2 regions of the Streptomyces sp. CNT360 genome follow, and region 1 is predicted to be linked to the other one. Evidence: predicted binding sites of a transcription regulator. Region 1 holds the regulator's gene; the other holds the start of a gene.
The links. The regulator HrcA, encoded in region 1, represses chaperone genes, less so after heat shock. The targets are predictions, from matches to a motif close to TTNGCACTCNGNNNNNCNGAGTGCNAA.

Region 1 (14,964 bases):
ATGAGCTGGCCGCGACCGCCGCCGCGCAGATGCGTGACGCCGCGCTCGTGGAGGGGGACCGACTGCCCGGACTGGGTGCCGGGGCGGATGTCGATCTCCTCCATGCCGTCGAGCGTCTCCAGCGGCACCTTGGTGCCCAGGGCAGCCGCCGTCATCGGGATGGTGACGGTGCAGTGCAGATCGTCCCCGCGGCGCTGGAAGGTCGGATGGGAGCTCTCGTGGATCTCCACGTACAGGTCGCCCGCCGGGCCGCCGCCCGGGCCGACCTCACCTTCGCCGGCGAGCTGGATGCGGGTGCCGTTGTCGACACCCGCGGGGATCTTCACCGTGAGGCTGCGTCGCGAGCGCACCCGGCCGTCCCCCGCGCACTCGGGGCAGGGGGTGGGCACGACCGTGCCGAAGCCCTGGCACTGCGGGCAGGGCCGCGAGGTCATGACCTGCCCCAGGAAGGAGCGGGTGACCTGGGAGACCTCTCCGCGCCCGCGGCACATGTCGCAGGTCTGTGCGGAGGTGCCGGGCGCCGCGCCCTCACCGCTGCAGGTGTTGCAGACGACAGCCGTGTCGACCTGGATGTCCTTGGTGGTGCCGAACGCGGCCTCGTCCAGGTCGATGTCGAGGCGGATCATGGCGTCCTGGCCGCGGCGGGTGCGCGAGCGGGGGCCGCGCTGCGCCGACGTACCGAAGAAGGCGTCCATGATGTCGCTGAAGTTGCCGAAACCGCCGCCGAAGCCGCCGGCACCGGCTCCCGCCGCGCCCGAGGCCGGGTCCCCGCCGAGGTCGTAGACCTGCTTCTTCTGCGGATCGGAGAGCACCTCGTAGGCGGTGTTGATCTCCTTGAACCGCTCCTGGGTCTTCGGGTCCGGGTTGACGTCCGGGTGCAGCTCGCGCGCGAGCCTGCGGAACGCCTTCTTGATCTCGTCCTGCGAGGCGTCACGCTGCACGCCGAGGACCGCGTAGTAGTCCGTCGCCACTTATGACTCCGCCAGGATCTGTCCGACGTACCGTGCCACTGCGCGTACAGCTCCCATCGTTCCGGGGTAGTCCATGCGGGTCGGTCCGACCACGCCGAGTTTGGCGACTGCTTCGTCGCCCGAACCGTAGCCGACCGAGACGACCGATGTGGAACTCAGCCCCTCGTGCTGGTTCTCATGCCCGATTCGTACCGTCATGCCCGGGTCCTTGGCCTCGCCGAGCAGTTTGAGGAGGACCACCTGCTCCTCCAGCGCCTCCAGGACCGGCCTGATGGTGAGCGGGAAGTCGTGGCCGAACCGCGTCAGGTTGGCCGTGCCGCCGATCATCAGCCGTTCCTCGGTCTCCTCGACCAGGGTCTCCAGCAGGGTGGCCAGCACCGTGGAGATGGTGGCCCGGTCGTCGGCGTCGAAGGACTCGGGCAGGTCCTGCACCAGCGAGGGCACCTCGGTGAAACGCTGACCGACGACGCGGCTGTTGAGCCGGGCGCGCAGGTCCGCCAGGACCGTCTCGCCGATCGGCGCCGGGCAGTCGATCAGCCGCTGCTCGACGCGGCCCGTGTCGGTGATGAGCACCAGCATCAGCCGCGCGGGCGCCAGCCCCAGCAGCTCCACGTGGCGCACCGTCGAGCGCGTCAGCGAGGGGTACTGCACGACGGCGACCTGGCGGGTGAGCTGGGCCAGCAGCCGCACCGTGCGCCCCACCACGTCGTCGAGGTCGACGGCGCCCTCCAGGAAGTTGCTGATCGCGCGGCGCTCCGGGGTGGAGAGCGGTTTGACGCCGGCGAGCTTGTCGACGAACAGGCGGTACCCCTTGTCGGTGGGGATCCGGCCCGCGCTCGTGTGCGGCTGCGCGATGTAGCCCTCGTCCTCCAGCGCCGCCATGTCGTTACGCACGGTGGCCGGGGACACCTTCAGGTTGTGCCGCTCCGTGAGGGCCTTGGAGCCCACCGGCTCCTCCGTACCCACGTAGTCCTGGACGATGGCGCGGAGCACTTCCAGTCGGCGCTCGCTGAGCATGGCGCACACCTCCCGTCCCGCCTGCTGGTCCGAAGCCGCCCCCGGCGGGGTGGTCTCCGGCTCTCTCCCTGGCACTCCCTGGCGTTCCTTGGCACTCTTCGCGCCGGAGTGCCAAGTCCCTGGGCCAGTGTACGGCCGGTCACCACAGCCGGGGCAAGGGCCGTCGGACCGGAACGCCGCCCGACCGTACCCGCAACCCGGCCGTGCGCGCCGGTCCCTGGCAGGGCGGTGGCCCCGCACTGCGGTTAGCGTCGTCGTATGCAGGCGCAAGGGAACGGTACGGGTGATGCCGAGGGGGCCGGCGGGCGCTGGGAGCGGCTCGCGGACGGGGTGCTGCGGCGCAGACTGCCCGAGTGGGACGCGACGGTGGGGGCCGTCGCAGGGGAGAACGGAGTCCTTGTCGTCGACACCGGCTCCTCGCTGCGGGAGGGCGCCGCCGTCCGCGCCGACGTCGCCGCGCTGCTGGGGCGGCGGGTGGCCTGGGTCGCCCTCACCCACCCGCACTTCGACCACGTCTTCGGCACGGCCGTCTTCTCCGGCGCCCAGGTGTACGGGGCCGTCGGCGCCGCCGAGCTGCTCTCCCGGGACGCGGAGGCGCTCCGCGACGACGCCGTGGCGCACGGGCTGCTGGCGGACGAGGCGGCAGAGGCGGCCGACGTGCTGGTGCGGCCGCACCATCCGGTCAGCGGTCAGCTCGCCCTCGACCTGGGCGGGCGCGAGGTGGTCCTGGCCAACATGGGCCCGGCCCACACCGAACACGACCTGGCGGTGCTGGTGCCCGGCCGTCCCGACGTCGTCTTCTGCGGCGACCTGGTGGAGGAGTCGGGCGAGCCCCAGGCCGGCCGCGACGCCCACCCCGCCCGCTGGCCCGACGCGCTGGAGAGGCTGCTGGCACTGGGCGGCGAGGACGCGCTGTACGTGCCCGGCCACGGGTCGGCGGTGGACGCCGCGTTCGTCCGGGCCCAACGGGACGAGCTGACGAGGCGGTTCGTAGCAGAATGAGCGGCATGCACAGCCGATACGACAACGTGGACCTGACTCCCCCGTGGCAGCGGAAGCAGGCCGTGCCCGAGGTGGCCGCCGAACGGGACCTCGTGGTGGAGGAGGTCGCCACCGGGTTCTGCGGGGCCGTCGTCAGGTGCGAGAAGACCGCCGAGGGGCCCACGGTCACCCTGGAGGACCGCTTCGGCAAGCACCGGGTCTTCCCCATGGCGCCGCGCGGATTCCTGCTGGAGGGGCGGACCGTCACCCTCGTACGGCCCGCCGCGAACGCTTCCGCGGCGGCGCCCGCGGGGCCGCGGCGGACCGCCTCCGGGTCCATCGCCGTCCCCGGGGCGCGGGCCCGGATCGCCCGCGCCGGGCGCATCTACGTCGAGGGACGGCACGACGCGGAGCTGGTGGAGAAGGTGTGGGGCGACGACCTGCGGATCGAGGGGGTCGTCGTGGAGTACCTGGAGGGCGTCGACGACCTGCCCGCCGTGGTGGAGGGCTTCGGGCCCGGCCCCGACGCGCGGCTCGGCGTGCTGGTGGACCACTTGGTGCCGGGCTCGAAGGAGTCACGGATCGCGGCGGAGGCGGCCGCGGTCAGCGGCGGTCACGTCCTGGTCGTCGGACACCCCTACATCGACATCTGGGAGGCCGTGAAGCCCTCATCCGTGGGGATCGACGGGTGGCCGCGTGTGCCCAGGGGGCAGGACTGGAAGCTCGGCGTGTGCGCCGGGCTGGGCTGGGAGCCGAACACCGGTGCCGCCTGGCAGCGCATCCTGGGCGCCGTGCGCTCCTACAAGGATCTGGAGCCCGCGCTCCTGGGCCGGGTGGAGGAGCTCATCGACTTCGTGACCGCGCCGGAGGGGGCCTGAGGACGGTGCGGGCCTCCGCGGGACGAGGGGCGTGAGTATCCGTACTCATGCCGGGCCGCACGAGGCGTGCCTACGGTGACGGGGTACACCGCACGCGACCGCACACAGGTGCGGCACAGGACAGGGGAACGGTCATGGCAGCGTCGTCCACGGACAGGAAGCGGGCGAGGACCGCGCGGGGGCCGGTGAGCGTACGCAGGTTGCTGCTCAACCCGGCGTCGCTGGTCTATCTCGCGCTGGTGGCCGCCAGCGTGCTGTTCACCGTCGGGGTCACGCTGTTCGCGCCGGGGCCCGACGCCTCGTTCGCGGGCGTGTGGATGTTCTTCGCCACGGCACCCGTCTCCGTCGTCCTGCTGCCCGTGCTCCCGGGGGAGGGCTGGGGCATGGTGCTGCTGCTCGCCGTCTCCGCTCTGGTGCAGGCTGCGGCGGTCGGCGCCGTGTACGGTGCGCTGCGCGGCCGGCGCGTGACGACCGCGCGGGGCCGGACCGTCTGACACCGGCCCAGGCCCCGCCACGCGCCACCGGTCCCGCAGCCGCACACCGGCCGCCCGGCCGCCCGGCCGCCGAGGAGGCTTCACCGGCGAGCGGGGACAATGGACAGATGCCCTCCGCACTTCCCGACGGCGAGCCGATGCCCGCAGACGGCTCGCTGCCCAGCCACGCGCTCGACGGCGCGGCGTCGCGCCCGCTCGGCTTCTATCTGCACGTGCCGTACTGCGCCACCCGCTGCGGCTACTGCGACTTCAACACCTACACCGCCGCAGAGCTGGGCGGCACCTCGCGCGAGCGGTACGCCGAGCAGGTCGTGGAGGAGGTGCGCCTCGCCCGCCGGGTGCTGGGCGAGGACGCCCGCAGCGTGGAGACCGTGTTCGTCGGCGGCGGCACGCCCACCCTGCTGCCCGCCGCCGACCTGGGGCACATGCTGAAGGCGATCGACGAGGAGTTCGGGCTCTCCGAGGGCGCCGAGGTGACCACCGAGGCGAACCCGGAGTCCGTCGATCCTGCCTACCTGACGCAGCTCCGCGAGGCGGGCTTCACCCGGATCTCGTTCGGCATGCAGAGCGCACGCGAGCACGTACTGCGGGTACTGGACCGCACCCATACGCCGGGCCGCCCCCAGGAGTGCGTCGCAGAGGCCCGCAAGGCGGGGTTCTCGCACGTCAACCTCGATCTGATCTACGGCACACCGGGCGAGACGGACGACGACTGGCGGGCCACCCTGGACGCGGCGCTGGACGCCGGACCCGACCACGTGTCGGCGTACGCGCTGATCGTCGAGGAGGGCACCCGGCTCGCCCGGCGGATCCGGCGGGGCGAGGTGCCGATGACGGACGACGACGTGCACGCGGACCGCTACCTGATCGCCGAGGAGCGGCTCGGTGCGGCCGGCCTGTCGTGGTACGAGGTCTCCAACTGGGCGGTCGCGAACGAGGCGGCGGCACGGTGCCGGCACAACGAGCTGTACTGGACCGGTGCCGACTGGTGGGGCGCCGGGCCCGGGGCGCACAGCCACGTCGGCGGGGTGCGCTGGTGGAACGTCAAGCACCCCGCCGGCTATGCGAGGGCGCTCGCCGAGGGACGCTCCCCCGGTGCGGGCCGCGAGGTGCTCGGCGCCGAGGACCGGCGGGTCGAACGGATCCTTCTGGAGCTGCGGTTGCGGGACGGCTGCCCGCTGGACCTGTTGGCCGAAGAGGGTACCCGGGCCGCCGAGCGGGCCCGTGACGACGGCCTGCTGGAGCCGGAGCCGTACGGACGGGGTCGGGCCGTGCTCACCTTGCGGGGCCGCCTGTTGGCCGACGCGGTGGTGCGGGACCTCGTGGACTGACCGGCTCGGCACTCGTGGACCGAGCGGCTCGGTGGCCGGGCCACGACGTCACCGGGCCGGAGCGTGACCCGGGTGGGAGGGTGCCCGCAGCACCAGCATGGCCAGGTCGTCGTCGGGCAGGTCCGGAGCGAAGGCGTACACGGCGCGGCGCAGGCGCTCGGCGATGCCACGCGCGTCCGGCTCGGCGCAGTCCGCGAAGTGGCTGGCCAGCCCGTCCGCGTCGTCGAACAGGTGGCGGCCGCAGCGCCGTTCGGTCACGCCGTCGGTGACGCACAGCAGGGTGTCGCCGGGATGCAGGGTGAAGGACTGGCTCTCGTAGCTCACCTGCTGGGCGACGCCCAGCAGCAGCTGCGGCAGCGCAGCGGTGCGCACCTGCCCCGCGGCGTCCCGCACCAGCGGCAGCGGGTGCCCGGCGCAGGTGAGGGTGGAGTCCACCAGGTCGCCGCGGAAGGCCAGTTCGCCGTAGACGACGGAGAGGAAGCGGGCCTGCTCGCCCACCTCCCGGTTGAGCCGGTCCAGCGTCTCGGGCACGGAGTAGCCCTCCCGGGCCAGCAGCCGCAGCACCGGGCGGGCCAGGCCGGTGACGATGGCGGCCTCCGGTCCGCTGCCGCACACGTCACCGAGGGCGAAGCGCCAGCGTCCGTCCGGCAGTTGCAGCAGGTCGTAGAAGTCGCCACCCGCGCAGGCGCCCTCCCCCGCCGGCTCGTAGACGAGCGCGGTGTCCAGGCCGGGTACCCGCATCTCCTCGCGGGGCAGCAGCCCCCGCTGCAGAACCCGGCTGATGGTGGCCTGTTGGGTGTAGCGGCGCGCGGCGAGCACGGCCAGGGCCACCCGGCGGGCGAAGTCCTCGATCAGGCCGAGCGCCTCGTCCGGGACCGGCAGCGGGCCGTCCCGGCCGAGCACCAGCGTGCCGACCGTGCGGCCGCCGACCACCAGGTCGCAGCGGACTGCGCCGACGGCTCTCCCGCTCCCGTCCGCCGCGCAGTCCCTGTCGATCCCCGCCTCGCCCTCCCCGTCGATGTCCGTCCGCGCGGGCCCGCGAGCGGCTCCCTCCGCCTCCGCCCTCCCGGCGCCCGGCGCGGGGGCGGGCCTGCGCCAGGGAACGGCCTGGCCGGGCAGGGCGCGGGGCGCGTCCGGGGGCGGGTCCTGGGCGAGTGCGCCGCGCAGCTCCTGGATACGGCTCTCCCTGGCGTGCCACACACGGGCGAGCCGGGACAGCCGGGAGCGGTCGTCGTCACGCAGCCATACCGCGCACCAGTCCGCGAACCGGGGCACCAGGAGCTGCCCGGCGAGCGAGGCGACCTGCTCCTCGTCGGTGTGTCCCGCCAGCAGGTCGGACGCCTCGGCGAGGAAGGAGAGGGCGGCGTGGCTGGTCCACGCCTGGCCTCCTGCGGCCGAGCTGCGCCCCCACAGCGCCGCACGGGGCGGGGGCGGCGCCGGAGAGGAGGCGGGCCGAGCGGGGCGGGCGGGCGGCTGCGCCGGAGGGGGAACCGGAAGGGAAATGGCTGTGCCGGGGGTGAGCGGGTCCGTCGTCTGGGCGAGCAGGAACCAGACGGCCTTGCGGTCCCTGCGGTAGTTGATGCCCCACTCCTTGGCGAGCGCTCCGACGAGCTGTAAGCCGAGGCCGTGGGCCTCGGCGCCCCGGTCGGCGACCCGGCGGGCCGGGTGGCGGTCGGTGATCTCCGCGTAGACGGCCCCCGACCCGTAGCGGCACTCCAGTTCGACACTGGTGCCCGCGTGCACGACGGCGTTGGTGACCAGTTCGCTGATCAACAGCACGGCGTCGTCCGCGGCCGGACCGCCGGCGCCCCACTCGCTGAGCGCCGCGCGGGCGAACCCGCGGGCGGCCGCGGCGGCGAGCGCGCCGACACCGCGCGGCTGGCCCGCGACGTGGCCTGCCTGACCGACGCGCTCGCCGAACTCCGCGGCGTCTGAGCTCCCCGCCCGCCCTCACCCGCGCCCACCGCACCGCGTCCCGCCGACCGGCCGGGGCGAACCGGCCGGGCAGCGGGGCGGTGGCCGGGAGCGGCTCAGCGTTCGCGTGCCCCCGCGTACATCTCCTCGATCAGGTCGCCGAACTCCCGCTCCACGACCGGGCGTTTCATCTTGAGACTGGGCGTCAGCTCACCGTGCTCGATGTCCAGGTCGCGCGGCAGGATGCGGAACTTCTTGATCGTCTGCCAGCGCTGGAGCCCCGTGTTCAGCTCCTCGACGTAGCCGTCGATCAGGCTGCGCACCTGTTCGGAGGCGACGACCTCGGCGTACGGCTTGCCCTTGAGGTCCTCCTGGTCCGCCGCCCAGGCCGTGACGGCCGGCTCGTCCAGCGCGATCAGTGCGGTGCAGAAGTTCCGGCCCGCGCCGTGCACGAGGATGTTGGAGACGTACGGGCAGACGGCCTTGAACTGGCCCTCCACCTCGGCAGGCGCGATGTACTTGCCGCCGGAGGTCTTGATCAGGTCCTTCTTGCGGTCGGTGATCCGCAGGTAGCCGTCCTCGGACAGCTCGCCGATGTCACCGGTGTGGAACCAGCCGTCCTCCTCCAGCACCTCCGCGGTCTTGTCCGGCAGCCCGTGGTAGCCCTGCATGATGCCGGGTCCGCGCAGCAGGATCTCCCCGTCGTCCGCGATCCGCACCTCGGTGCCCGGCATCGGCTTGCCGACCGTGCCGGTACGGAAGTTGTCGCTGCGGTTGCAGAAGCTGGCGGCCGACGACTCGGTGAGCCCGTACCCCTCCAGTACGGGGATGCCGGCTCCCGCGAAGAAGTAGCCCAGGTCGGGAGCGAGCGCGGCCGAGCCGGAGACACAGCCGGCCATGCGGCCGCCGAACGCCTCTCGCAGCTTGCTGTAGACGAGCCGGTCGGCGACGGCGTGCTTGACCTTCAGGCCGGTCGGTGCGTCGGGGACGCCGGTGCGGCGCTGGTTGTCCTGCGTGGTCCTCGCGTACTCGCGGGCGACCTCGGCCGCCCACTGGAAGATCTTGTACTTGGCCGCGCCGCCGGCCCGCGCCTTCTGCGCGACGCCGTTGTAGACCTTCTCGAAGATCCGCGGCACCGCGCACATCTTCGTCGGCTGCACGACCGGCAGATTGTCGATGATCTTGTCGACGCGGCCGTCCACGGCGATCACGTGGCCGGAGTCGATCTGCGCGGAGATCAGCATCTTGCCGAACACGTGCGCCAGCGGCAGCCACAGGTACTGCACGTCGTCCTGGTGCAGCAGCCCGGTCGGAGGCACGGCCTTGGCCATGTACGACCAGGCGTCCTGCGCCAGCCGCACACCCTTGGGCCTGCCCGTCGTACCGGAGGTGTAGATCAGCGTGGCGAGCTGGTCGGGGCGCAGCGACCGGACCGTCGTGGTGACTGCCTCCGGGTGCTCCGCACGGTAGGCGGCGCCGCGGCGCTCCAGCTCCGCGAAGCCGATGACCCACCCCGCCTCGGCGTCCGCCGCCTCCGGCTCGCCGTCCATCAGTACCACGTGCGCCAGCTCGGGCAGCTCGTCCCGGTGCGCGCGGACCTTCGCGACCTGCTCGGCGTCCTCGGCGATCAGCACCCTGCTGTCCGAGTCGGCGAGGATGTAGGCCACCTCGTCCGCATTGGTGCTCGGGTAGACGGTGGTCGTCGCCGCCCCCGCGCACAGGATCCCCAGGTCGGAGAGGATCCACTCGATCCGCGTACTGGACGCGATGGCGACCCGCTCCTCGGGGCGGACCCCCAGGTCCATGAGCCCGGCCGCGACGGAGAAGATCCGCTCGGCCGCCTCACGCCAGGTGTAGGAGCGCCACTCGTCGGGCCCCTCCCCCGCGCTTGCGGGGCGGACGACCGGGTAGCGGTAGGCCTCCGCCTCGGGAGTGGCCTCGACCCGTTCCAGGAAGAGCGTCGCCACGGAGGGCGGCCGGTTCTCGATCAGGGACTGTGTGTCGCTCACGCCATCCTCCGGGACCCGCGTCCTTGCGTCCTACGTTCTGCGTCTCGTCCTGCGTCGTGCGCCAACGCGTGCCGCGCGCCCTGTGCCACGTCGTGCTCGGTGGCCGTCCGGTGGGAGCGGGCCCGCGCTTATGACTCGTGAGTAACTACTGAGCAGTGATCAGACTAAACGCCGCAGCCCCCTTACGTAAGGGGGCTGCTGCACGGATCGTAGGGGGAACCCGGGGTAACCGTCCTGACCGGGCGGCGGCTACTTCTTGGCCTTGCCGCTCTCGCCGCCGCCGTCGTCGGTCGACAGCGCCGCGATGAACGCCTCCTGCGGCACCTCCACCCGGCCGACGACCTTCATCCGCTTCTTGCCCTCCTTCTGCTTCTCCAGCAGCTTCCGCTTCCGCGAGATGTCACCGCCGTAGCACTTGGCCAGCACGTCCTTGCGGATCGCGCGGATCGTCTCACGGGCGATGATGCGGGCGCCGACAGCCGCCTGGATGGGCACCTCGAACTGCTGGCGCGGGATCAGCTCGCGCAGCTTGTTCGCCATGCGGGTGCCGTAGGAGTACGCCTTCTCCCGGTGGACGATCGCGGAGAACGCGTCCACCTTGTCGCCCTGGAGCAGGATGTCGACCTTGACCAGGTCGGCCTCCTGCTCGCCGGTCGGCTCGTAGTCGAGAGAGGCGTAGCCACGGGTGCGGGACTTCAGCGCGTCGAAGAAGTCGAAGACGATCTCCGCCAGCGGCAGCGTGTACCGCAACTCGACCCGGTCCTCCGACAGGTAGTCCATGCCCTGCAGATTGCCGCGCCGCGACTGGCACAGCTCCATGATCGCGCCGATGAACTCGCTGGGCGCGATCAGGGTGGCCCGTACCACCGGCTCGTGCACGGTGGCGGTCTTCCCGGTGGGGAACTCGCTGGGGTTGGTCACCACATGCTCGGTGCCGTCCTCCATCTCCACCCGGTAGATCACGTTGGGCGCCGTGGCGATCAGATCGAGACCGAACTCCCGCTCCAGGCGCTCGCGGATCACCTCCAGGTGCAGCAGCCCCAGGAAGCCCACCCGGAAACCGAAGCCCAGCGCCGCCGAGGTCTCCGGCTCGTAGGTGAGCGCGGCGTCGTTGAGCAGCAGCTTGTCCAGCGCGTCCCGCAGCAGCGGGTAGTCCGAACCGTCCAGCGGATACAGCCCCGAGAACACCATGGGCTTCGGGTCCTTGTAGCCCGGCAGCGGGTTCTCGGCGCCCTTGGTCTGCTGGGTGACCGTGTCACCCACCTTCGACTGGCGCACGTCCTTCACACCGGTGATCAGATAGCCGACCTCGCCCACGCCCAGCCCGTCGGCGGGCGTCATCTCCGGGGAGTTCGCACCGATCTCCAGCAGCTCGTGCGTGGCGCCGGTCGACATCATGCGGATGCGCTCGCGCTTGCTGAGCTTGCCGTCGACGACCTTGATGTAGGTGACCACACCGCGGTACGCGTCGTAGACCGAGTCGAAGATCATCGCGCGCGCCGGGGCGTCCGCCACACCGGTCGGCGGGGCCACCTGCCGGACGACCTCGTCCAGCAGCTCCTGAACACCCTCGCCCGTCTTCGCCGAGACCTTGAGCACGTCCTCCGGCTCGCAGCCGATCAGGTGCGCCAGCTCCGCGGCGAACTTCTCCGGCTGGGCCGCCGGCAGGTCGATCTTGTTGAGCACGGGGATGATCGTCAGGTCGTGCTCCATCGCCAGATACAGGTTGGCGAGGGTCTGCGCCTCGATCCCCTGCGCGGCGTCGACCAGCAGGATGCACCCCTCGCACGCCGCCAGCGAACGGGAGACCTCGTAGGTGAAGTCCACGTGACCCGGCGTGTCGATCATGTTGAGCACGTGCGGGGAGCCCGGATCGGCCGTGGGCGCCCAGGGCATCCGCACGGCCTGGGACTTGATCGTGATGCCCCGCTCGCGCTCGATGTCCATGCGGTCGAGGTACTGCGCGCGCATCTGCCTCTTGTCCACGACGCCGGTCAGTTGGAGCATCCGGTCGGCAAGCGTGGACTTGCCGTGGTCGATGTGCGCGATGATGCAGAAGTTACGGATCAGCGCCGGGTCGGTACGGCTCGGCTCCGGCGCGTTCGTTGGGGTCGCGGGCACGCAGTGTCCTGTCGGGTCTGGCCTGTCGGTGACTTCGGGCTGGCGGTTCGGTGCTCGGTGCAGGTGCTTGGTGCAGATGCTCGGTGCTGGTGCTGGTGCTTCAGCGTGGTGACCGCACGAAGGGGCCGACGGAGGCTCCGCCGGGATCGCGCGCGGGTGTGTCGCACACCATGGTCCCATGCGCGCCGGGTACCGACCGGATTGGGAGGGGTGCACGCCCGACTGGTAGCCTGGGCGACTGTGCCTTGTGCCTGACGGCACCGGATGGCACGGATGCACTGTGCGGTGCCCGACGGCACCGGCGTTTGAAACTCCGAAACCGCAAAGGCTCTTTCGTGGCGAACATCAAGTCCCAGATCAAGCGGATCAACACCAACGAGAAGGCACGGCAGCGCAACAAGGCCGTCAAGTCCGAGCTGAAGACCGCGATCCGTCGCACCCGCGAGGCCGTCGCCGCCGGCGACACCGCCAAGGCGAGCGAGGCCCACAAGGCCGCCGCCCGCAAGCTCGACAAGGCCGTCAGCAAGGGCGTTCTGCACAAGAACAACGCTGCCAACAAGAAGGCGGCCCTGGCCAAGCACGTGGCCACCCTCAACGGCTGACCGACGCCTCTCGGCCCGCCGGGCCCCGGCCCCCGCACGGGGGCTCCTCCGGACGAGAACTCCGGGGAAGGGTGACCCGACCGGCTCCGACGTCGCAAGGCGGGCCCTCTCTCATCCGCCGTACGTCCGAGCCACCGTTTGAGACAGCGCGCCGCACGCGGCCTGCGTTCGCCACGCGGGTGCGGCGCCTCGCACAGCACGACGAGAGACCCCGCCCGGCCCTTCCCCAGGCCCCGGGCGGGGTCTTCCGCATGCCGGGGCACCCATGCCGGGCGTGGCCCGGTGCGGGGTGGGGGTCGCCCGATGTCGGGCGGGGCACCGCTGTCGGGCCGGCGGCCGACGCTGGGTGGGCCCCGATGCGGGGCGGCGCCCGGTGCTGGGTGGGCCCCGACGCGGAGTGGGGCCAGGTGCGGGGTGGGGGCTGCCCGATGTCGGACGGGGCACCGCTGTCGGGCCGGCGGCCGACGCTGGGTGGGCCCCGATGCGGGGCGCCCGGTGCTGGGTGGGGCTGGTTTGCCGGGGCGAGTCTCGGCCTCGCAGCGTGGGCGGGAGAGGGCCGGGGTGGGTGTCTGGAGGCCCAGGGGGTGACCCGCCCAGAGATAGGGTCAGCGGGAGCGGGCGGCACCGGCGATGGCGACGACGGCTTTCTCCAGTGCGTACTCCGGGTCACTGCCGGCGCCCTTCACCGCGGCGTCGGCCTCCGCGACGGCGCGCAACGCCACGGCCACCCCGTCCGGCGTCCAGCCACGCATCTGCTGGCGCACGCGGTCGATCTTCCACGGCGGCATTCCCAGATCGCGGGCCAGGTCGCCCGGGCGTGCCCCGCGCGGAGCGCCCGCCAGCTTGCCGATGGCCCGCACCCCCTGCGCCAGCGCGCTGGTGATCAGAACGGGGGCGACCCCCGTGGCGACCGCCCAGCGCAGGGTCTCCAGCGCCTCGGCGGCCTTCCCCTCGACCGCCCGGTCGGCGACCGTGAAGCTGGAAGCCTCCGCCCGCCCGGTGTAGTAGCGGCCGACCACGGCCTCGTCGATCGTGCCCTCCACATCGGCGGTCAACTGGGCGCATGCCGAAGCAAGCTCCCGCAGATCACTGCCGATCGCGTCGACCAACGCCTGGCACGCCTCCGGCGTCGCCGAGCGTCCCGCGGTCCGGAACTCCCCCCGGACGAACGCCAGCCGGTCGGCGGGCCTCGTCATCTTCGGGCACTCGACCTCCCGCGCTCCGGCCTTGCGCGCGGCATCCAGCAGTCCCTTGCCCTTCGGACCGCCGGCGTGCACGAGGACGAGCGTGATCTCCTCCACCGGCGCCGACACATACGCCTTCACGTCCTTGACCGTGTCCGCCGCCAGGTCCTGGGCCGCTCGTACGACGACAACCTTCCGCTCGGCGAACAGCGACGGGCTGGTCAGCTCGGCGAGCGTGCCCGGCTGCAGCTCACCCTGCGCGAGATCCCGCACGTCCGTGTCGGCGTCGGCGGCGCGTGCCGCGTCGATCACCACCCGTACTGCCCGCTCGATGAGCAGCTCCTCCTGGCCCACCGCGAGGGTCAGGGGGGCGAGTGGATCGTCCGAGGTCTTCTTACGCGCAGCCATCGCGAACCAGCATCCCACGCCGTACCGACAGGGAATGCCGCCCAGGCTGACCTGCCGGCTGCACACCGCTTCACTCCACGCCGTCGCCCCTCGGTGGGGCCTCAATGGTGCCTCGCGGTGACACGTGCCGGGGGCGGCTCGTGAGGTGCGGGTGCCTCGTCGCGGCCCCCGGTGCCACCTGGTGCTCCCCGATCGCATTGACTGCCACCCGGTGACACCCGATGACGCCCAAGGGGGCCTCGCCTCGTCCCCCGGAGTACGCGGAGCGTGACAGTGGTGCGCTGGGACAATGCCACGGTGAGCGACGACGCACGGCATGTACTGGTACTGCCCGACAGGGACGCGGCCGAGGAGGTGGCCGAGCAGTTGGAGCTGCGGCTCGGGCTCCCCCAGGAACCCGAACTCGTCCGCGACGCTCTCGCGGGGGAGGACGATGCCGAGGACGCCCAGTGGCTGGTGGTTCTCGAAGACCCGGACGCCGCTTACGACCCCGCGCTTCTGGCCACCGTCGCCGAAGAGCACGAGGGCTGGCTGGAGCACGACTGAGGGGAGAGCCTTCGGCCTGCATGGCGCGGTTCCCGCAGTCGTCGCCCGGCCCGCGCGAAACCGACTCATGCATCCCATGCGCCCCCGACGTGGCCGCACTGCCACGCTGAGTGACCACAGCAGGGGTGCCGTCCGGGCGCCGCACCAGCGCCAGGGCCCCGTTCCGGTCCGTACGGGCGACCAGGGCCCCCTCGGCGGCCAGTGCGGCCAGCGTCCCGGGGGCCGGGTGTCCGTACGGGTTGTCCCGCCCTGCCGAGACGAGGGCCACCCGCGGCCGCAACCGCCGCAGCAGCTCCGGATCCTGGAACCGCGAACCATGGTGGGCGACCTTCAGTACGTCGACCCGCGGCAGATCGGGGCGCAACCGCAACAGAGCCTGCTGCGCGTCCGGTTCGAGATCGCCAGGGAGGAACAGCGTGAGTCCCGCCGTGCGCACGAGCAGCGTGACGCTCGCGTCGTTGGCACCCTCCCCTTCGCCCTTCCCTTCTCCTCCAGCTCCCCACCCCCT
Region 2 (14,964 bases), on a different contig from region 1:
CCGAGTCGCTGTTCTCGATCTCGGCGCGGATCTGGTTGACCCGGCCCGCGACCTGCTCGCTGTCGCCCGCACCGTCGACGATGGTGGTCTCGTCCTTGGTGATCTGGACCTTGCGGGCGCGGCCCAGCAGGTCCAGGGAGGCGTTCTCCAGCTTGAGACCGACCTCCTCGGAGATGACCTGGCCACCGGTGAGGATGGCGATGTCACCGAGCATGGCCTTGCGGCGGTCACCGAAGCCCGGGGCCTTGACGGCGACGGACTTGAAGGTGCCGCGGATCTTGTTGACGACCAGCGTGGACAGGGCCTCGCCCTCGACGTCCTCCGCGATGATCAGCAGCGGCTTGCCCGACTGCATGACCTTCTCCAGCAGCGGAAGGAGGTCCTTCACGTTGCTGATCTTGGAGTTGACGATGAGGATGTACGGGTCCTCCAGCTCCGCCTCCATGCGCTCCATGTCGGTGGCGAAGTAGGCGGAGATGTAGCCCTTGTCGAAGCGCATGCCCTCGGTGAGCTCCAGCTCCAGCCCGAAGGTCTGCGACTCCTCGACGGTGATGACGCCTTCCTTGCCGACCTTGTCCATGGCCTCGGCGATCAGCTCACCGATCTGGGTGTCGGCCGCGGAGATGGAGGCGGTGGAGGCGATCTGCTCCTTGGTCTCCACGTCCTTCGCCTGCTCCAGCAGGGCGGCGGAGACGGCCTCGGTGGCCTTCTCGATGCCGCGCTTGAGGGCCATCGGGTTGGCACCCGCGGCGACGTTGCGCAGCCCCTCGCGGACCAGCGCCTGGGCCAGGACGGTCGCGGTCGTCGTGCCGTCACCGGCTACGTCGTCCGTCTTCTTGGCGACCTCCTTGACCAGCTCCGCGCCGATCTTCTCATAGGAGTCCTCAAGCTCGATCTCCTTGGCGATGGAGACACCGTCGTTGGTGATGGTGGGGGCGCCCCACTTCTTCTCCAGAACGACGTTGCGGCCCTTCGGGCCGAGCGTGACCTTGACGGCGTCGGCAAGCTGGTTCATGCCACGCTCAAGACCGCGCCGCGCCTCCTCGTCAAAGGCGATGATCTTGGCCATGTGGGTTGGTCCTCCCTGGATTCCCCCATGCCCGAGCAAGGGGAGGGTGTGGATTGCTCCGGACCGCGTGGCGCCCGCGACGGACGGCCTGCGACCCGGCGGGTTCCTTCCCCACCCGGTCCGCGGACCTCACCGACCCGGTCCTTGTCTGTCACTCTCACTCGTAGAGTGCTAACCCAATGATTAGCACTCGGGCATGGTGAGTGCAAGCGACTCCGAGGGAGTCCTGACGGGGGCCTGGTGGTCGGGCGACGGGGGAAGCGCAAGCGACCCGGGGTGCTCCGCACCGTGCCCCGCAGGCCGCGGACACCAGTGAGGGGCCGCCCCCCGTCGGGGGGCGGCCCCTCACTGTTCGAGTCTGCGTCTGCGCGCAGTCCGGCGGCAGTCAGCCGGTCACGCGGACCATGTCCGCCTGCGGCCCCTTCTGACCCTGCGAGATCTCGAACTCGACCCGCTGCCCTTCGTCGAGAGTGCGGTACCCGTCCATCTGGATCGCGCTGTAGTGGACGAACACGTCCGCACCACCGTCGACCGCGATGAAGCCGTACCCCTTCTCCGCGTTGAACCACTTGACGGTGCCCTGAGCCATTCCTAACTCCCCTATTACTGGCCCTTGCACGAGCCCGCACTTCGCGAACCCGGGTCAGACCTCACCCCCACGACGAGCGGGGGGCGTGCGCCGGAACGCGTCGACCGCCGCTGAATGTATCTGCACGGACGCCCTGTGCAACAGGTCAATCGGACGAGAATTCTGGGCACGGCTGATCGGGAAAACCGCCTCAACTCCGGTGCCACCAGGGCAAGTCGGGCCAGGCATACGGGGTCATCACGACAATTGGCCCGGCGTTTTCGGCACCAACTTGTACGGCCGCTGTCACATGTGCCGACGCATTCGCATATGCGCCTGGTATGGAGCGGCGGGACACCATGCGGAAACTCCCGTCACTCTACCGCCTTCCGGAACGCGGAATCGCCCCTTCCGGACCGGATCCGGAAGGGGCGATTCCGAGGCTGCGGACGCCGTGGCCTCAGCCGCCGGCCACCGCCGGGATGATCGAGATCCCCGCGCCGTCCGGCGTCGGGGTCTGCAGGCCCTGCTCGAAGCGGACGTCGTCGTCGTTGACGTAGACGTTGACGAAGCGACGCAGCTTGCCCGTGTCGTCGAGCACCCGGGCGCTGATGCCCGTGTGGTTCTTCTCCAGGTCCGCCAGCACCGCCTCCAGGGTGTCGCCCTCGGCGGAGACCTCCGCCTGGCCGCCCGTGTAGGTGCGCAGAATGGTCGGGATCCGGACGTTCACGCTCATGTTTCGTCTCTTCCTTACGTCGGAGGGTGGGCCCCGGGTCAGGCGAGCCCGGCGTCCCGGAAGGCGGCCAGGTTGGGGCCGATGACGGCGGTGGGACGCGCCGTGGGCGCCACGGCGTCCAGCGTCTTGAGGCCGTCGCCGGTGTTGAGGACCACCGTCGTCAGGGTGGGGTCGATCGCCCCGGCCTCGATCAGCTTGCGCGTCACGCCCAGCGTGACGCCGCCCGCCGTCTCCGCGAAGACGCCCTCGGTCCGCGCGAGCAGCTTCATCGCGTCCACGATCTGCTCGTCGTTCACGTCCTCGACGGCGCCGCCGGTCCGCGTGCAGATGTCCACGACGTACGGACCGTCGGCCGGGTCGCCGATGGCGAGGGACTTGGCGACGGTGTCGGGCTGCCTGACCGGGCGGACGGCGCTGGTGCCCTCCTTGTAGGCCCGGGAGACCGGAGAGCAGCCCTCGGCCTGGGCGGCGAAGATCCGGAACGGCTTGTCCTCGACGAGGCCGAGCCGGACCAGCTCCCGCAGCCCCTTGTCGATCTTGACGAGCTGACAGCCGGAGGCGACGGGGATGACGATCTGGTCGGGCAGCTCCCAGCCGAGCTGCTCGCAGATCTCGTACGCCAGCGACTTCGACCCCTCGGCGTAGAAGGGCCGCAGGTTGACGTTGGTGAAGCCCCAGCCCTCACCCAGCGGGTCACCGATCAGCTCGGAGCAGAACCGGTTCACGTCGTCGTACGTGCCGTCGATCGCCACCAGGTCGCCGCCGTAGACCGCGGCCATCACGACCTTGGACTGCTCCAGTCCGTCGGGGATGAACACGCACGAGCGCAGTCCCGCGCGCGAGGCGGCAGCCCCCACCGCGCCGGCCAGGTTGCCGGTCGAGGAGCAGGACAGCGTGGTGAAGCCGAAGGCGCGGGCGGCCTCCAGCGCGATGGCGACCGGGCGGTCCTTGAAGGAGTGGGTGGGGTTGCCGGAGTCGTCCTTGACGTAGAGACCGCCGGTCACGCCCAGCTCGGCCGCGAGCCGGTCGGCCTGGACGAGCTGGGTGAAACCGGGGTTGAGGTTCGGCCTGGCGGCGACGTCCGCGGGCACGGGCAGCAGCGGTGCGTAGCGCCACATCGAGGCGGGCCCCGACTCGATGCGCTTGCGCAGCGCCTCCGGGTCACCGGTCGGCAGCTCGTAGGCGACCTCCAGCGGACCGAAACACTCCAGACACACGAAGCTGGGACCGAGCGGTGTGCGGGTGCCGCACTCGCGACAGGAGAGGGCGACGGCCGCTCCGAGGTCGTAGGAGGGTGCGGCGTCGGAGTCGGTGGTGGCGGTGGTGTTGCCTGCAACGGTTTGCACAGCCATGTGAGGCGAGGCCCTTTCTCCTCATCTTCCCCGTGCCGTATCTCGCCACGGGCCGGAATTGGCACCGTCCCCACGAGGCGGTCTCGCCACAGCTTTCCGCGTACACGCGGATCGCGGGATGGTTGCCGGGGCTTCAACGGGCCGTTCCCTCTGCCCCTCTGGATGAGCTGCTCTGTGGCACCGGGCGGCGAGCGGCCGCCCGGGCGTTTGTCGCGACGGCCCCCGAGATGCGGAGGCCACCTGCGTTGTTCAAGACTGTAACCGACGGCCGTCACGCTTGAGAGGGACGTCCGAACCGCGAGACGGATCACCGTCGACCGTCCGCCACCCCCCGTCCGGCCCCGCCGACGGACCCGGACGGCCGACAGGACAGGCGCCCAGGACGGACGACCAGGACGGACTACAGGAAGGCGCGCACGTGCTCGAAGAAGTGGGCCAATGGCTGCGGCGCCGCTCCTGGCGCGCCGCCGACCGGCCGCTGGAGTCGCTGCTGGCGGCCAAGCGGCGCACCGGCACCACGGTCAGCGTGGTACTGCCCGCCCTCGACGAGGAGGAGACCGTCGGCGAGATCGTCTCGATCATCCGCCGCGAACTGGCCCTGCCGCACCCGGCCACCAGAACTGCGCTGGTGGACGAGGTGATCGTGATGGACTCCGGCTCCACCGACCGCACCGGCGAGGTCGCGGCGGCGGCCGGCGCCAGGGTCGTCCACCGCGACGAGGTGCTCCCCCGGGTGCCGGCCCGCTCCGGCAAGGGCGAGGTGCTGTGGCGCTCACTCATGGTGACCGGAGGCGACATCATCTGCTTCGTCGACGCGGACCTGCGCGAGTTCTCGCCCGACTTCGTCACCGGCATCGTCGGCCCGCTGCTGACGGAGCCCGACGTGCAGCTCGTCAAGGCGATGTACGACCGGCCGCTGCGGGACAGCCCGGCAGGCGGCGGCCGGGTCACGGAGCTGGTGGCGCGCCCGCTGCTCAACCTGCACTGGCCGCGGCTGGCCGGACTGGTGCAGCCGCTGGGCGGCGAGTACGCGGCCCGCCGCTCGCTGCTGGAGCGGCTGCCGTTCCCGGTCGGCTACGGGGTGGAGCTGGCGCTGCTGGTCGACGCGCTGGAGCTGGCCGGGCTCGACGCGCTGGCGCAGGTCGACGTGGGGGTGCGGCTGCACCGCAACCAGGACGGGCTGGCGCTGGGCCGGATGGCCACGGCCATCTACGCGACGGCACAGCGCCGCATCGAGCGCGGAGTGGGTCTGCACGTACCCGGGGACGGCCACCGGAGCGTGCACGGGGACGGCCACCTGCTCGGAGGCGGTACCGGCCCGGCCCCCGAAGGCGGCGCCGAGCTGGGGGGCCGCCGGGACGACGCGTCCGTGCTCGGGGGCCGCTCGGGGGTGACGCCGCTGACCCAGTTCGAGCGGGACGAGGAGGGCGCCTTCATCCCCCGCGGCCACCTGATCGACGCGGAGGAGCGCCCGCCGATGTGCACGGTGCCCGAATACGGGCAGCGGCGGGTGGCCGCGTGAGGGGCGGCCCGTCGCCCGGTGAGCCCGGGGCCACGGAGTCCTGGGCGCTCAGCACCGGGGGCTCAGGAACCGGGGGCTCAGGGCCGGGGAGCCGGGTGCAGCCTCGGAGAGCCGGAGGACCGGGAGTACAGGGGATTCCGGCGGTCCAGGGGCACGTTTGAGCGGATTCGTGAACGGCTAAGCTCCGCGCATGGCCGCTGGAGCACCACCACCGCACGCGTCGTCCCCCGCAGCAGCCGAGGCGTCCTCGCAGGTCCTTGTCGCCTCCAACCGCGGGCCCGTCTCGTACACGCGCGCGGAGGACGGGACGCTCGCCGCCAAGCGGGGCGGCGGCGGTCTGGTGTCCGGCCTGTCGGCCATCGGCCCGGACGCGGACGCGGTATGGGTGTGCGCCGCGCTGGGTGACGGCGACCGCGAGGCGGCCCGCCGCGCAGGCGGCCACCTGGACCGCCAGGACACCGGCGGGCAGACCGTGCGGATGCTCGACATCCCGGCCGGCACCTTCGAGGCCGCCTACCACGGCATCGCCAACTCGGTGCTGTGGTTCACCCACCACATGCTCTACCAGATCCCGCTCGAACCCGCCTTCGACGAGGACTTCACCCGCCAGTGGGCGGAGTACGGGACCTACAACGCCGCCTTCGCCGACGCGCTGGCCCAGGAGGCCGGGCCGGGCGCCACGGTGCTGGTGCAGGACTACCACCTCACCCTGGTCCCCGGGCTGCTCCGGGAGCGCCGCCCCGACCTGCGGATCGGCCACTTCTCGCACACGCCCTGGGCGCCCCCCGACTACTTCCGGCTGCTGCCCGACGACGTGGCGGCGGACGTCCTGCGGGGCATGCTCGGCGCCGACCGCACGGCCTTCCTGACCGCGCGCTGGGCGCGGCTGTTCGCGGAGTGCTGCGCACGGGTGCTCGGCGCCACCGTCACCGACCACGGCGAGGCAGGGGCCGGGCTGTCGGTGACGTACCAGGGCCGCACCACCCGCATCGGGGTGCACCCGCTCGGCGCGGACGGCGACTTCCTGCGTGAGCGTGCCCACCGGGAGGACGTCGCGGAGCGGATGGGGCAGCTCCGCGAGCAGGTGGGCACCGCGCCCGACGGCAGGCCGCGGCGGACCGTCGTACGGGTCGACCGCACCGAGCTGTCGAAGAACATCGTGCGCGGGCTCCACGCCTTCCGGCGGCTGCTCACCGACCACCCCGAATGGCGCGAACACGTCGTCCAGTTGGCGTTCGCCTACCCCTCGCGCCAGGACCTGGCCGTCTACCGCGACTACACCGCCGAGGTCGGCCGGGTCGCCGACGAGATCAACGCCGAGTTCTCCACCCCCGGCTGGACACCCGTCGTGCTGCACGTCAAGGACGACTTCGCGCGGTCGCTGGCGGCGTACCGGATGGCCGACGTCGCGCTGGTCAACCCCGTCCGGGACGGGATGAACCTCGTCGCGAAGGAGATTCCCGTCGTCTCCGACCAGGGCTGCGCGCTGGTGCTCTCGCGGGAGGCCGGCGCCCACGAGGAGATGGGCGCCGACGCCTGGTCCGTCAACCCCTTCGACGTACGGGAGACGGCACGGGCGCTCCGGGACGCCCTGGAGGCGGACCCCGCCACCCGTGCCGCGTCCTCCGCGAAGCTGGCCGCGACCGCCACCGCGCACCCGCCCACGCGCTGGCTCCTCGACCAACTGGAGGCGCTGCGGCGCTGAGCCGCTGCCGTCGTCGTCGCTGCCGCCGCGGGCCTTACCGCGCGTCCAGCGCGTCCGCCAGCGCGCGCAGCCAGGCCACCAGGCCCGCGGGACCCCGGACGGTCACGTCCGCGCGCTCCGCGAGGCGGGGAACCGTCTCGTCGCCGGTCTCGGGGGCGCTGTAGAGCAGCAGGCCCGGCACCCCCGCGTCCCGCAGCGCGGTGACCGTCTCGTAGGCGGGCAGGTCGCCCAGGTCGTCGCCCGCGTAGACGACGGCGCCCGCGCTCTTCTCCCGGACGTAGTCCGCCAGGGCGGCGCCCTTGTCGGCTCCCGGAGGGCGCAGCTCCAGCACCATGCGGCCGGGCTCGACCACGAGGCCGTGCCGTTCGGCGAGGGCGTACAGGGGCGCGCGCAGGAGGGCGAGGGCCTCGTCGGGGGCGGCGGCGCGCCGGGTGTGCACGGCGAGCGCCCTGCCCTTGTCCTCCGTCCAGGTGCCGTCCGGGGCCCCCAGCTTTGTGAGCAGGGCGGGGAGTTCGGCGCGGACGGCGGCCACCCCGGCAGGGGGTTCGGGGGCGCGGACGGTGCGGTCGGCGGCGTTCCACCGCTCGGCCCCGTAGGCCCCCAGGACGGTCAGCCCCTCCAGACCGGCCGCGCCGTCGAAGGCGCCGTAGGTGACGGCGTCGGCGGCGGGCCGGCCGGTGATGACGGCGATGCCCGCCAGGCGCGGCGCGAGCCGGGCGAGGGCCGCCGCCGCCTCGGGGTGGGCCCGTGCGTCGCGGGGGTCGGCGACGATGGGCGCCAGCGTCCCGTCGAAGTCGAGTGCCAGTACGGCGCGCTTTGGTGCGGCACGGAGCGCGGCGAGCCCCGCGCGCCCCGCCTCCGTCTCCGGTGCGGGCAGCGGGTGCGGGGACGGGGGAGGCGAGGGCTGAGACGGCATGGCGGCACCCTAGCGAGTCAGGTGCGGAACGCGTCGGCTCCGGCAGGCGAACGGCCGCCGCTCAGCGGGCACGGTCGCGGTTGGCCTGGCGGAGCCGCCGCAGCCGGTTGACCGTCACGGGGTCGTACCGCAGCGCCTGCGGGTCGTCGAGCAGGGCGTTCAGGAACTGGTAGTAGCGGACCGGGGACATGCCGAGCCGCTCCCTGACGGCCCGCTCCTTCTCGCCGGGCGAGGGCCAGCCGCGCGCGGCGAAGGCGAGGACGGCCCGGTCCTCGTCCGTGAGCCCCGCCGTCTCCGCGGGTTCCGCCGCTTCCGTGAGCCCCGCCGTCTCCGCGGGCTCTTCCGCTGCGCCGCCCTCGTCCCCGTCCGGTGTGCTCATGCCTCCACCGTACGGCGGGCCCCTGACAGAGCCGGCCGGGTCCAGGGAGCCGGGCCGCGTGGCTAGGAGCTCGCCTTCTCGGCCGCCTCCGCCTTGCGCTGGAGGGCCGTCAGCACGCTCCTGGGGTCGCCGCCCTTCTTCGCGGCCTGCCCGACGGACTTCTTGAGAGTGTCGTTGGTCGCCGTCCACGAGACCTTGCCGACCGGGTAGAACTCCGCGCCGGCCAGTTGGTCGAGGAAGGGCCACAGCTTCTTGTGCTTCTTGTCCTTGCGCATCCGCTCCGACGCGCTCGTGGTGACCGGCAGCAGACCGTACTGGGCGGCGAAGGCGTAGTGGTTCTTCTCCTCGTAGACGAAGGAGAGGAACTTGCCGCACTCCTCGCGGTGGCCGTTCTTGTTGAAGGCCATCATCCAGTCGCCGACGCCCAGGGTGCCGTCCGCCGGACCGTCGCGCCCCGGCAGCTTGCCGGTGCCGTAGGAGATGTCCTTCTGGTCGGCCTGGTGCATCAGGGTGGGATGCCCGTTGAGGACGCCGACCTTCCCCGCGCTGAAGGCGTCGAAGAGCTGCTGCCTGTCGACCCGCTGCGGGTTGGGCTCCGTGTAGCCGGGAGCGACGAGGTTGTCGCGCAGCCACTCCATCGTCTCGATGTTCTCCGGGGAGTTGAGGGTGTAGTTGCCGACGCTGTCGACGTAGGACCCGCCGTTGCCCAGCATCCACATCAGCGCCTCGCCCTGGGCCTCCTCCGGGCCGAGCGGCAGGCCGTAGGGGATCTTGACGCCGGCCTCACGCAGGGAGCGGGCGGCGGACTTGAGCGCCTCCCAGCTCCGCGGCGGCTTGTCCGGGTCCAGCCCGGCCTTGGCGAAGAGGTCCTTGTTGTACATCAGTACGCGCGTGCTGGCCACGAAGGGCAGCCCGTACTGGACACGCTGCACCTCGCCGGCCTCCGCGAGGGAGACCAGGAACTCGGCCTGGGCGGGTATCGGCAGCAGTTCGCTGACCTTGTAGAGCTTCCCCTCCGAGGCCCAGGTGGCGTACGAGTCGACCTGCGCGATGTCCGGCGGGTTGTCGGAGTCGACCAGCTCCTTCAGCTTCTTGCCGATGTCGTTCCAGCTGTGGACGGTGACGTCGACGGAGATGCCGGGGTTCTTCTTGGTGAAGGCGTCGGCGAGGTTCTGCCAGTAGACCTTCGAGCTGTTGTCCGCGCCAGGGTTCCCGTAGTCCGCGGCGACGAGTTTCAGCGTGACGCCGCCGGACCCCGGACCGCTGCCGCAGCCGCTCAACGCGGTCATGCCGGCCGCGGAGGCCGCTCCGCCCGCCGCCATGCCCAGAAAACGCCGCCGATCCATCTTTTCGACACCCCTAACGACCCTGCGAACCCTCAGAACGTGCGATGTACGTGCTGTGGACCCCCTGGCACCGTCAGTCCCCTTGGCACCACCAACCCCGGTCCGTTGGGCGGGAGTCTCTCTCCGTGACCCCTGGGTCGTCTACAGATGATCGATACCGGTAAGGGATCAGCTTGGCTTCCGTTCGGGCTCCGCAGAACCGTTCCGGGCACGGACGGTTCGGACGGCGGCCGCGTCCGCACCGGGCACCCGGACGGCCGCGGCCGGGTACCCGGAGGGGGACCGAACGGCAGAAGATCCCCGGAGTGGACTAGACCTTTTCAGGTCCGACGCGGGACACTGTGCCGCGTGAGTACCCCCGAAGAGGCCCCCACCGCACCCCCCACGCGGCCCGCACGCACCGCGCGGTACGTCCTCGCCCTCGATGTCGGCGGCACCGGCATGAAGGCCGCCCTCATCGGCTCCGGCAACGAACTGCTGTACGAGGCACGGCGGGCGACCGGCCGCGAGCGCGGACCCGAGGCCGTGGTCGAGGGCATCCTCGACTTCGCCGCCGAGCTGCGCGCGGTGGGCCTGGAGCAGTACGGCACCGAGCCGTCCGCAGCCGGAGTCGCCGTGCCCGGCATCATCGACGACGAGCGCGGCGTCGCCGTCTTCTCCGCCAACCTCGGCTGGCGCGACGTCCCCTTCCGCGCCCTGCTGAGCGAACGCCTGGGGCAGGACCGGCCCGCCGAACTGCCCCTGCTGCCCGTCGCGCTGGGGCACGACGTACGCACCGGCGGACTCGCGGAGGGACGCATCGGCGCCGGCGAAGGCGTCGACCGCTACCTGTTCGTGCCCCTGGGCACCGGCATCGCGGGGGCCATCGGCATCGGGAGGACCGTCGAACCGGGGGCGCACGGCAGCGCGGGGGAGATCGGCCACATCGTCGTACGCCCCGACGGACCGCCGTGCGGCTGCGGACAGCGCGGCTGCCTGGAACGGCTCGCCTCCGCCTCCGCGGTCGGCGCGGCCTGGGCCGCGGCCAGCGGGGACCCCGAGGCGACGGCGGCGGACGCCGCGCAGGCCGTCGAGGCCGGCGACCCGCGGGCGGCGAAGGTGTGGGCCGAGGCCGTCGACGCGCTCGCCACCGGGCTGGTCACCGGCCTCACCCTGCTCGACCCGCACACCCTGATCATCGGCGGCGGCCTCGCCGAGGCGGGCGACACCCTCTTCGTTCCGCTCCGGGAGGCGGTCCGCGAGAAGGTCACCTTCCAGCCACTCCCGGCCATCGTGCCCGCGGCGCTCGGGGATGCCGCGGGCTGCCTGGGTGCGGGGCTCCTCGCCTGGGACCTACTCTCCGCGGAGGTTGCGAGCCGATGAGCGAGCGAACAGTGCTGACCGGCGCCCGGGTGGTGCTGCCCGAGGGGGTACGCGAGGACGGCAGGCTGACGGTCGACGGCCGCCACCTGGCGGACCCCGCGCCACCTGGCGGCGCCCCGGGCGGGGCCGAGGAGATCGACCTGAGCGGCCACTGGATCGTGCCCGGCTTCGTCGACATGCACGTCCACGGCGGCGGCGGCGCCTCCTTCTCGGCAGCCAGCCACGACGAGTCGCTGACCGTCATCGACACCCACCGCCGGCACGGCACCACCACGATGGCGGCCTCCACCGTCACCGGCGACCTGGACGACCTGTCCCGGCAGGCCGGCTCCCTCAGCGAACTGGTCGAGCAGGGCGAGCTGGCCGGTATCCACTTCGAGGGGCCCTTCATCGCCTGCAACCGGCGCGGCGCCCACGAGGAGTCCCTGCTGCGCGACCCCGACCCCGCCGACGTGCGCAAGCTGCTGGACGCCGCACGCGGCCACGCCGTGATGATGACGCTGGCCCCCGAGCGGCCCGGCGGCCTGGACTCGGTACGGCTGCTGTCCGACAGCGGCGTCATCGCCGCCGTCGGCCACACCGACGGCAGCTACGAGTCCACCCGGGAGGCCATCGACGCGGGCGCGACGGTCGCCACCCACCTGTTCAACGCCATGCCGCCGCTCGGCCACCGCGAGCCCGGCCCGGTCACCGCCCTGCTGGAGGACGAGCGGATCACCGTCGAGCTCATCGACGACGGCACCCACCTGCACCCCGCCGCGCTCCAGTTGGCCTTCCGCGCGGCCGGCGCCGACCGGGTCGCCTTCATCACCGACGCCATGGGCGCGGCAGGCATGGGCGACGGCCGCTACCCGCTGGGCAACCTGGAGGTCGACGTGCGCGACGGCGTCGCCCGGCTGGTCGAGGGCGGCTCGATCGCCGGCTCGACGCTGACGCTGGACCACGCCTTCCGGCGCGCGGTCACCGTCGACGGGCTGTCGGTCACCGACGCGGTCACGGCCCTGTCGGCCAACCCGGCACGGCTGCTGGGCGTGGCCGGGACGGTGGGCTCCCTGGAACCGGGCAAGCTGGCCGACCTGGTGGTGCTGGACGCGGACTTCCGGCTGACCGGCGTCATGCGCCAGGGCTCCTGGGTCGTGCGCCCGCGCACCCGCTGAGCTGCACGGAACTCGCGCGGAGGCGGCACCGGGGGTCGCCGGGCGGCCGTTCCGATGGCATGATCGCTGGCGCGGCCGGTTCCGCCCGTGGAGCCGCTCGCGGAGTCGTGTCGTCGTGGGTTGGGTGTCATGAGCCGTTGTCCGACGGGTGAGGGTGGTACGCGCGGATGATCCTGACCGTCACACTCAATGCCGCCCTCGACCTCACCTACCGGGTCCCCCACCTGGTCCCGCACACCTCGCACCGGGTACGGGAGGTGAGCGAGCGACCCGGCGGCAAGGGCCTGAACGTCGCACGGGTGCTCGCGGCGCTCGGCTTCGAGACGACCGTCACGGGCTTCGTCGGCGGCGAGACGGGCCGCGCCCTGCGCGCCCTGCTGGCAGCGGACGCCGCGTCCGCGGGCAGCGGCGGAGGTGCCCCGGTCACCGACGCGCTGGTCCCCGTGGCGGGCAGCACCCGGCGCACCCTCGGCCTCGTCGACGAGACGACGGGGGACACCACCCAGCTCAACGAGCCCGGCCCGCACCTCACGCCCGAGGAGTGGGAGACCTTCCTCGACGCCTACCGGGACCTGCTGGCCGCCGGTCCCCAGGCGGTCGCCCTGTGCGGCAGCCTGCCGCCGGGCGTCCCCGTCGGCGCGTACGCGACGTTGGTACGCGAAGCCCGTAGCGCGCAGATCCCCGCGCTGCTCGACACCAGCGGGGAACCGCTGCGCCGCGGGCTCGCGGCCCGGCCCGACCTCGTCAAACCCAACGCGGAGGAGCTGGCCGGGATCACCGGCACCGCCGAACCGCTGCGCGCGGCCCGCGCGGCCCAGCGGCGCGGAGCCCGCGCGGTGGCCGCCTCACTGGGCGCGGACGGGATCCTGCTGGTCACCCAGGACGGCGCCTGGAGCGCCGCCGTACCCGAACGGCTGGCCGGCAACCCCACGGGAGCGGGCGACTCGGCGGTCGCCGGACTGCTGTCCGGGCTGGCCGAGGGCCTGCCCTGGCCGGACCGGCTGGCCCGGGCGGTCGCCCTGTCCGCCGCGACGGTGCGCTCCCCCGTGGCGGGCGAGTTCGACGAGCCGACCTACCGGCAGATGCTGCCCTCGGTCCGGGTGCGGCCCGCCGAGACGCCGTAGCCGTACGGCGCACGAGGGGGCCGGCCGGATCGTCCGGCCCCCTCGACAGCGGGTCGGCGCTACTTCCAGCCCTTCTCCAGCCAGACCTGGTCGAGGTTGGCATCGCACTTGTTGCCCTCCTCGCAGGAGATCTTCACGGAGTTCTGGCCCTTCTTCAGCTGGATGTTCGACCAGGTGCTCGTCCAGCCGTGCTCCCAGTCGCCTTTCTTGGCGTGGGCGAAGTTCTTCATCCGCACCGGACGGGTCTCGGGCTTGCCGTTGACGGTGACGGTGGCGTCCGAGTCCTTACCGGGCACGCCGTACCGCACGTGGAGGGTGTACTTGCCGGCGGCGGGCAGGTCCTTGAGATCCCATGTCACCGAGGCGCCCGGCTGGTTCAGCCCGCCCACGTAACTGCCGCCGCGGCCCTGGGCGCCGGGCACGTCCTTGGCGACCCCTGCGGAGCCGCCCAGCGTGAGGCTCGCGGCGTCCTCCTTGGGCAGCGCCTTCGGTGCGGGCTTCTCGTCCTGCTCGTCGTCCTGGTCGCCGCCGCTCTCCTGCTTGTGATCGTCCGGCTGGGAGGTGGGCTCCTTGTCCTGCGGTTTGTCGGAGTCGTCCTTGTTGAAGACGATCGCGGCGCCGATACCGATCACCACGGCGGCGACCACGGCTATCGCCCCCACCAGCAGGCCGGTGCGGTTGCGCCCGCCGCGGCCGTTGCCGCCGGGCCCCGGTCCGCCCTGCTGCCGCGTCGCGGCCCGGCCGCCGGGCATCGTCTCGGGCGCCGCATAGTGCGGGCTGGGCTGGTGGCCGGGCGGTGGCGGCGACTGCTGCTGCGGCGGATAGCCGTACCCGGACTGCTGCTGGCCGGCCCCCTGCTGCGGGTAGCCGTAGCCCGAGCGCTGCTGCTGGGGATAGCCGTAGCCGTACTGCCGTTCACCGACCGTGCGGACCTGGTTGAAGGAGCGGCGGGGGACGCCGGGCTGCTGGCCGCCGGCGGGGGGCTGCTGTGTGCCGCCCTCCTGCCGGTACAGATAGGCGAACGGGTCCTCGTCTCCCCCTTCCGACGCGGCACCCGTGCCGTGGTTCTCGGCAGTCATCCCCTCACTCCCTACTGCGTCAGGTATCCGGGCGAGCCTACCTCTCCTGGGCGAACCGTTCGGCACGGTCGTGGCCTCTTGCCCCGGTGTGTGCTAGCCCGCCCGCCGCTGGCCCTTGGAGCGAGACCGCTTCTCCACGTACATCCGCTGGTCAGCGGAGTGCAGGACCTCGTCGGCGGTCATTCCGCAGCCTGCCCAGCCGATACCGAAGCTGGCGCCCACCCGTACCGAGCGCCCGTCCACCTGGATCGGGGGGATGATCGCGTTGCGCAGCCGGACGGCGAGATCCTGCGCCTCGGAGGGTCCCAGCCCGTCGGCGAGGACGACGAACTCGTCCCCGCCCAGCCGGGCGACCGTGTCGTCGTCCCGCACCCCGCCCGTCAGGCGCCGGGCCACCTCGATGAGCACCGCGTCACCGCAGTGGTGACCGTGGCGGTCGTTGATGGACTTGAAGCCGTCCAGATCGCAGAAGAGGACGGCGAGCCCCTTCTCCCCGGACCCGTCGCCCTCGGGCGGCACCGTGTGCACATGGTGAGGGTCCGCCGGAGGACCGGGGGCCGCCGCCCCCGCGCCGACGCCCGCCCCGGCCCCGGATATCTGACCGTCCAGCCCCGCCAGGTCCCAGAAGGCGTCGCCACCGTCCGAGTAG

Region 2: a site for HrcA is predicted at 1,253-1,279, ahead of groL (chaperonin GroEL). Genes of this name have one in related genera too.

Annotation. Positions count from the first base shown of each region.
Region 1 covers NZ_KE384245.1:126,677-141,640, reverse strand. Annotated here, with positions in the region: gene dnaJ (molecular chaperone DnaJ) at 1-971, opposite strand, end outside; gene hrcA (heat-inducible transcriptional repressor HrcA) at 972-1,988, opposite strand; gene H297_RS0129865 (MBL fold metallo-hydrolase) at 2,247-2,990, shown strand; gene H297_RS0129860 (DUF3097 domain-containing protein) at 2,996-3,847, shown strand; gene H297_RS0129855 (SCO4225 family membrane protein) at 4,033-4,341, shown strand; gene hemW (radical SAM family heme chaperone HemW) at 4,449-5,672, shown strand; partial or broken gene H297_RS39165 (SpoIIE family protein phosphatase) at 5,721-7,565, opposite strand; gene H297_RS0129840 (AMP-dependent synthetase/ligase) at 7,703-9,595, opposite strand; gene lepA (translation elongation factor 4) at 9,845-11,716, opposite strand; gene rpsT (30S ribosomal protein S20) at 12,052-12,318, shown strand; gene holA (DNA polymerase III subunit delta) at 12,924-13,910, opposite strand; gene H297_RS44670 (hypothetical protein) at 14,208-14,456, shown strand; partial or broken gene H297_RS42265 (ComEC/Rec2 family competence protein) at 14,599-14,964, opposite strand, start outside.
Region 2 covers NZ_AUKO01000028.1:116,653-131,616, reverse strand. Annotated here, with positions in the region: gene groL (chaperonin GroEL) at 1-1,069, opposite strand, end outside; gene H297_RS0121545 (cold-shock protein) at 1,455-1,658, opposite strand; gene H297_RS0121540 (MoaD/ThiS family protein) at 2,098-2,373, opposite strand; gene thrC (threonine synthase) at 2,412-3,725, opposite strand; SAM riboswitch class I at 3,744-3,894, opposite strand; gene H297_RS0121530 (glucosyl-3-phosphoglycerate synthase) at 4,144-5,247, shown strand; gene H297_RS37675 (trehalose-6-phosphate synthase) at 5,438-6,952, shown strand; gene otsB (trehalose-phosphatase) at 6,987-7,868, opposite strand; gene H297_RS0121515 (DUF3263 domain-containing protein) at 7,930-8,247, opposite strand; gene H297_RS0121510 (extracellular solute-binding protein) at 8,310-9,593, opposite strand; gene H297_RS0121505 (ROK family protein) at 9,942-10,955, shown strand; gene nagA (N-acetylglucosamine-6-phosphate deacetylase) at 10,952-12,112, shown strand; gene H297_RS0121495 (1-phosphofructokinase) at 12,280-13,236, shown strand; gene H297_RS0121490 (hypothetical protein) at 13,296-14,315, opposite strand; gene cdgB (diguanylate cyclase CdgB) at 14,409-14,964, opposite strand, start outside.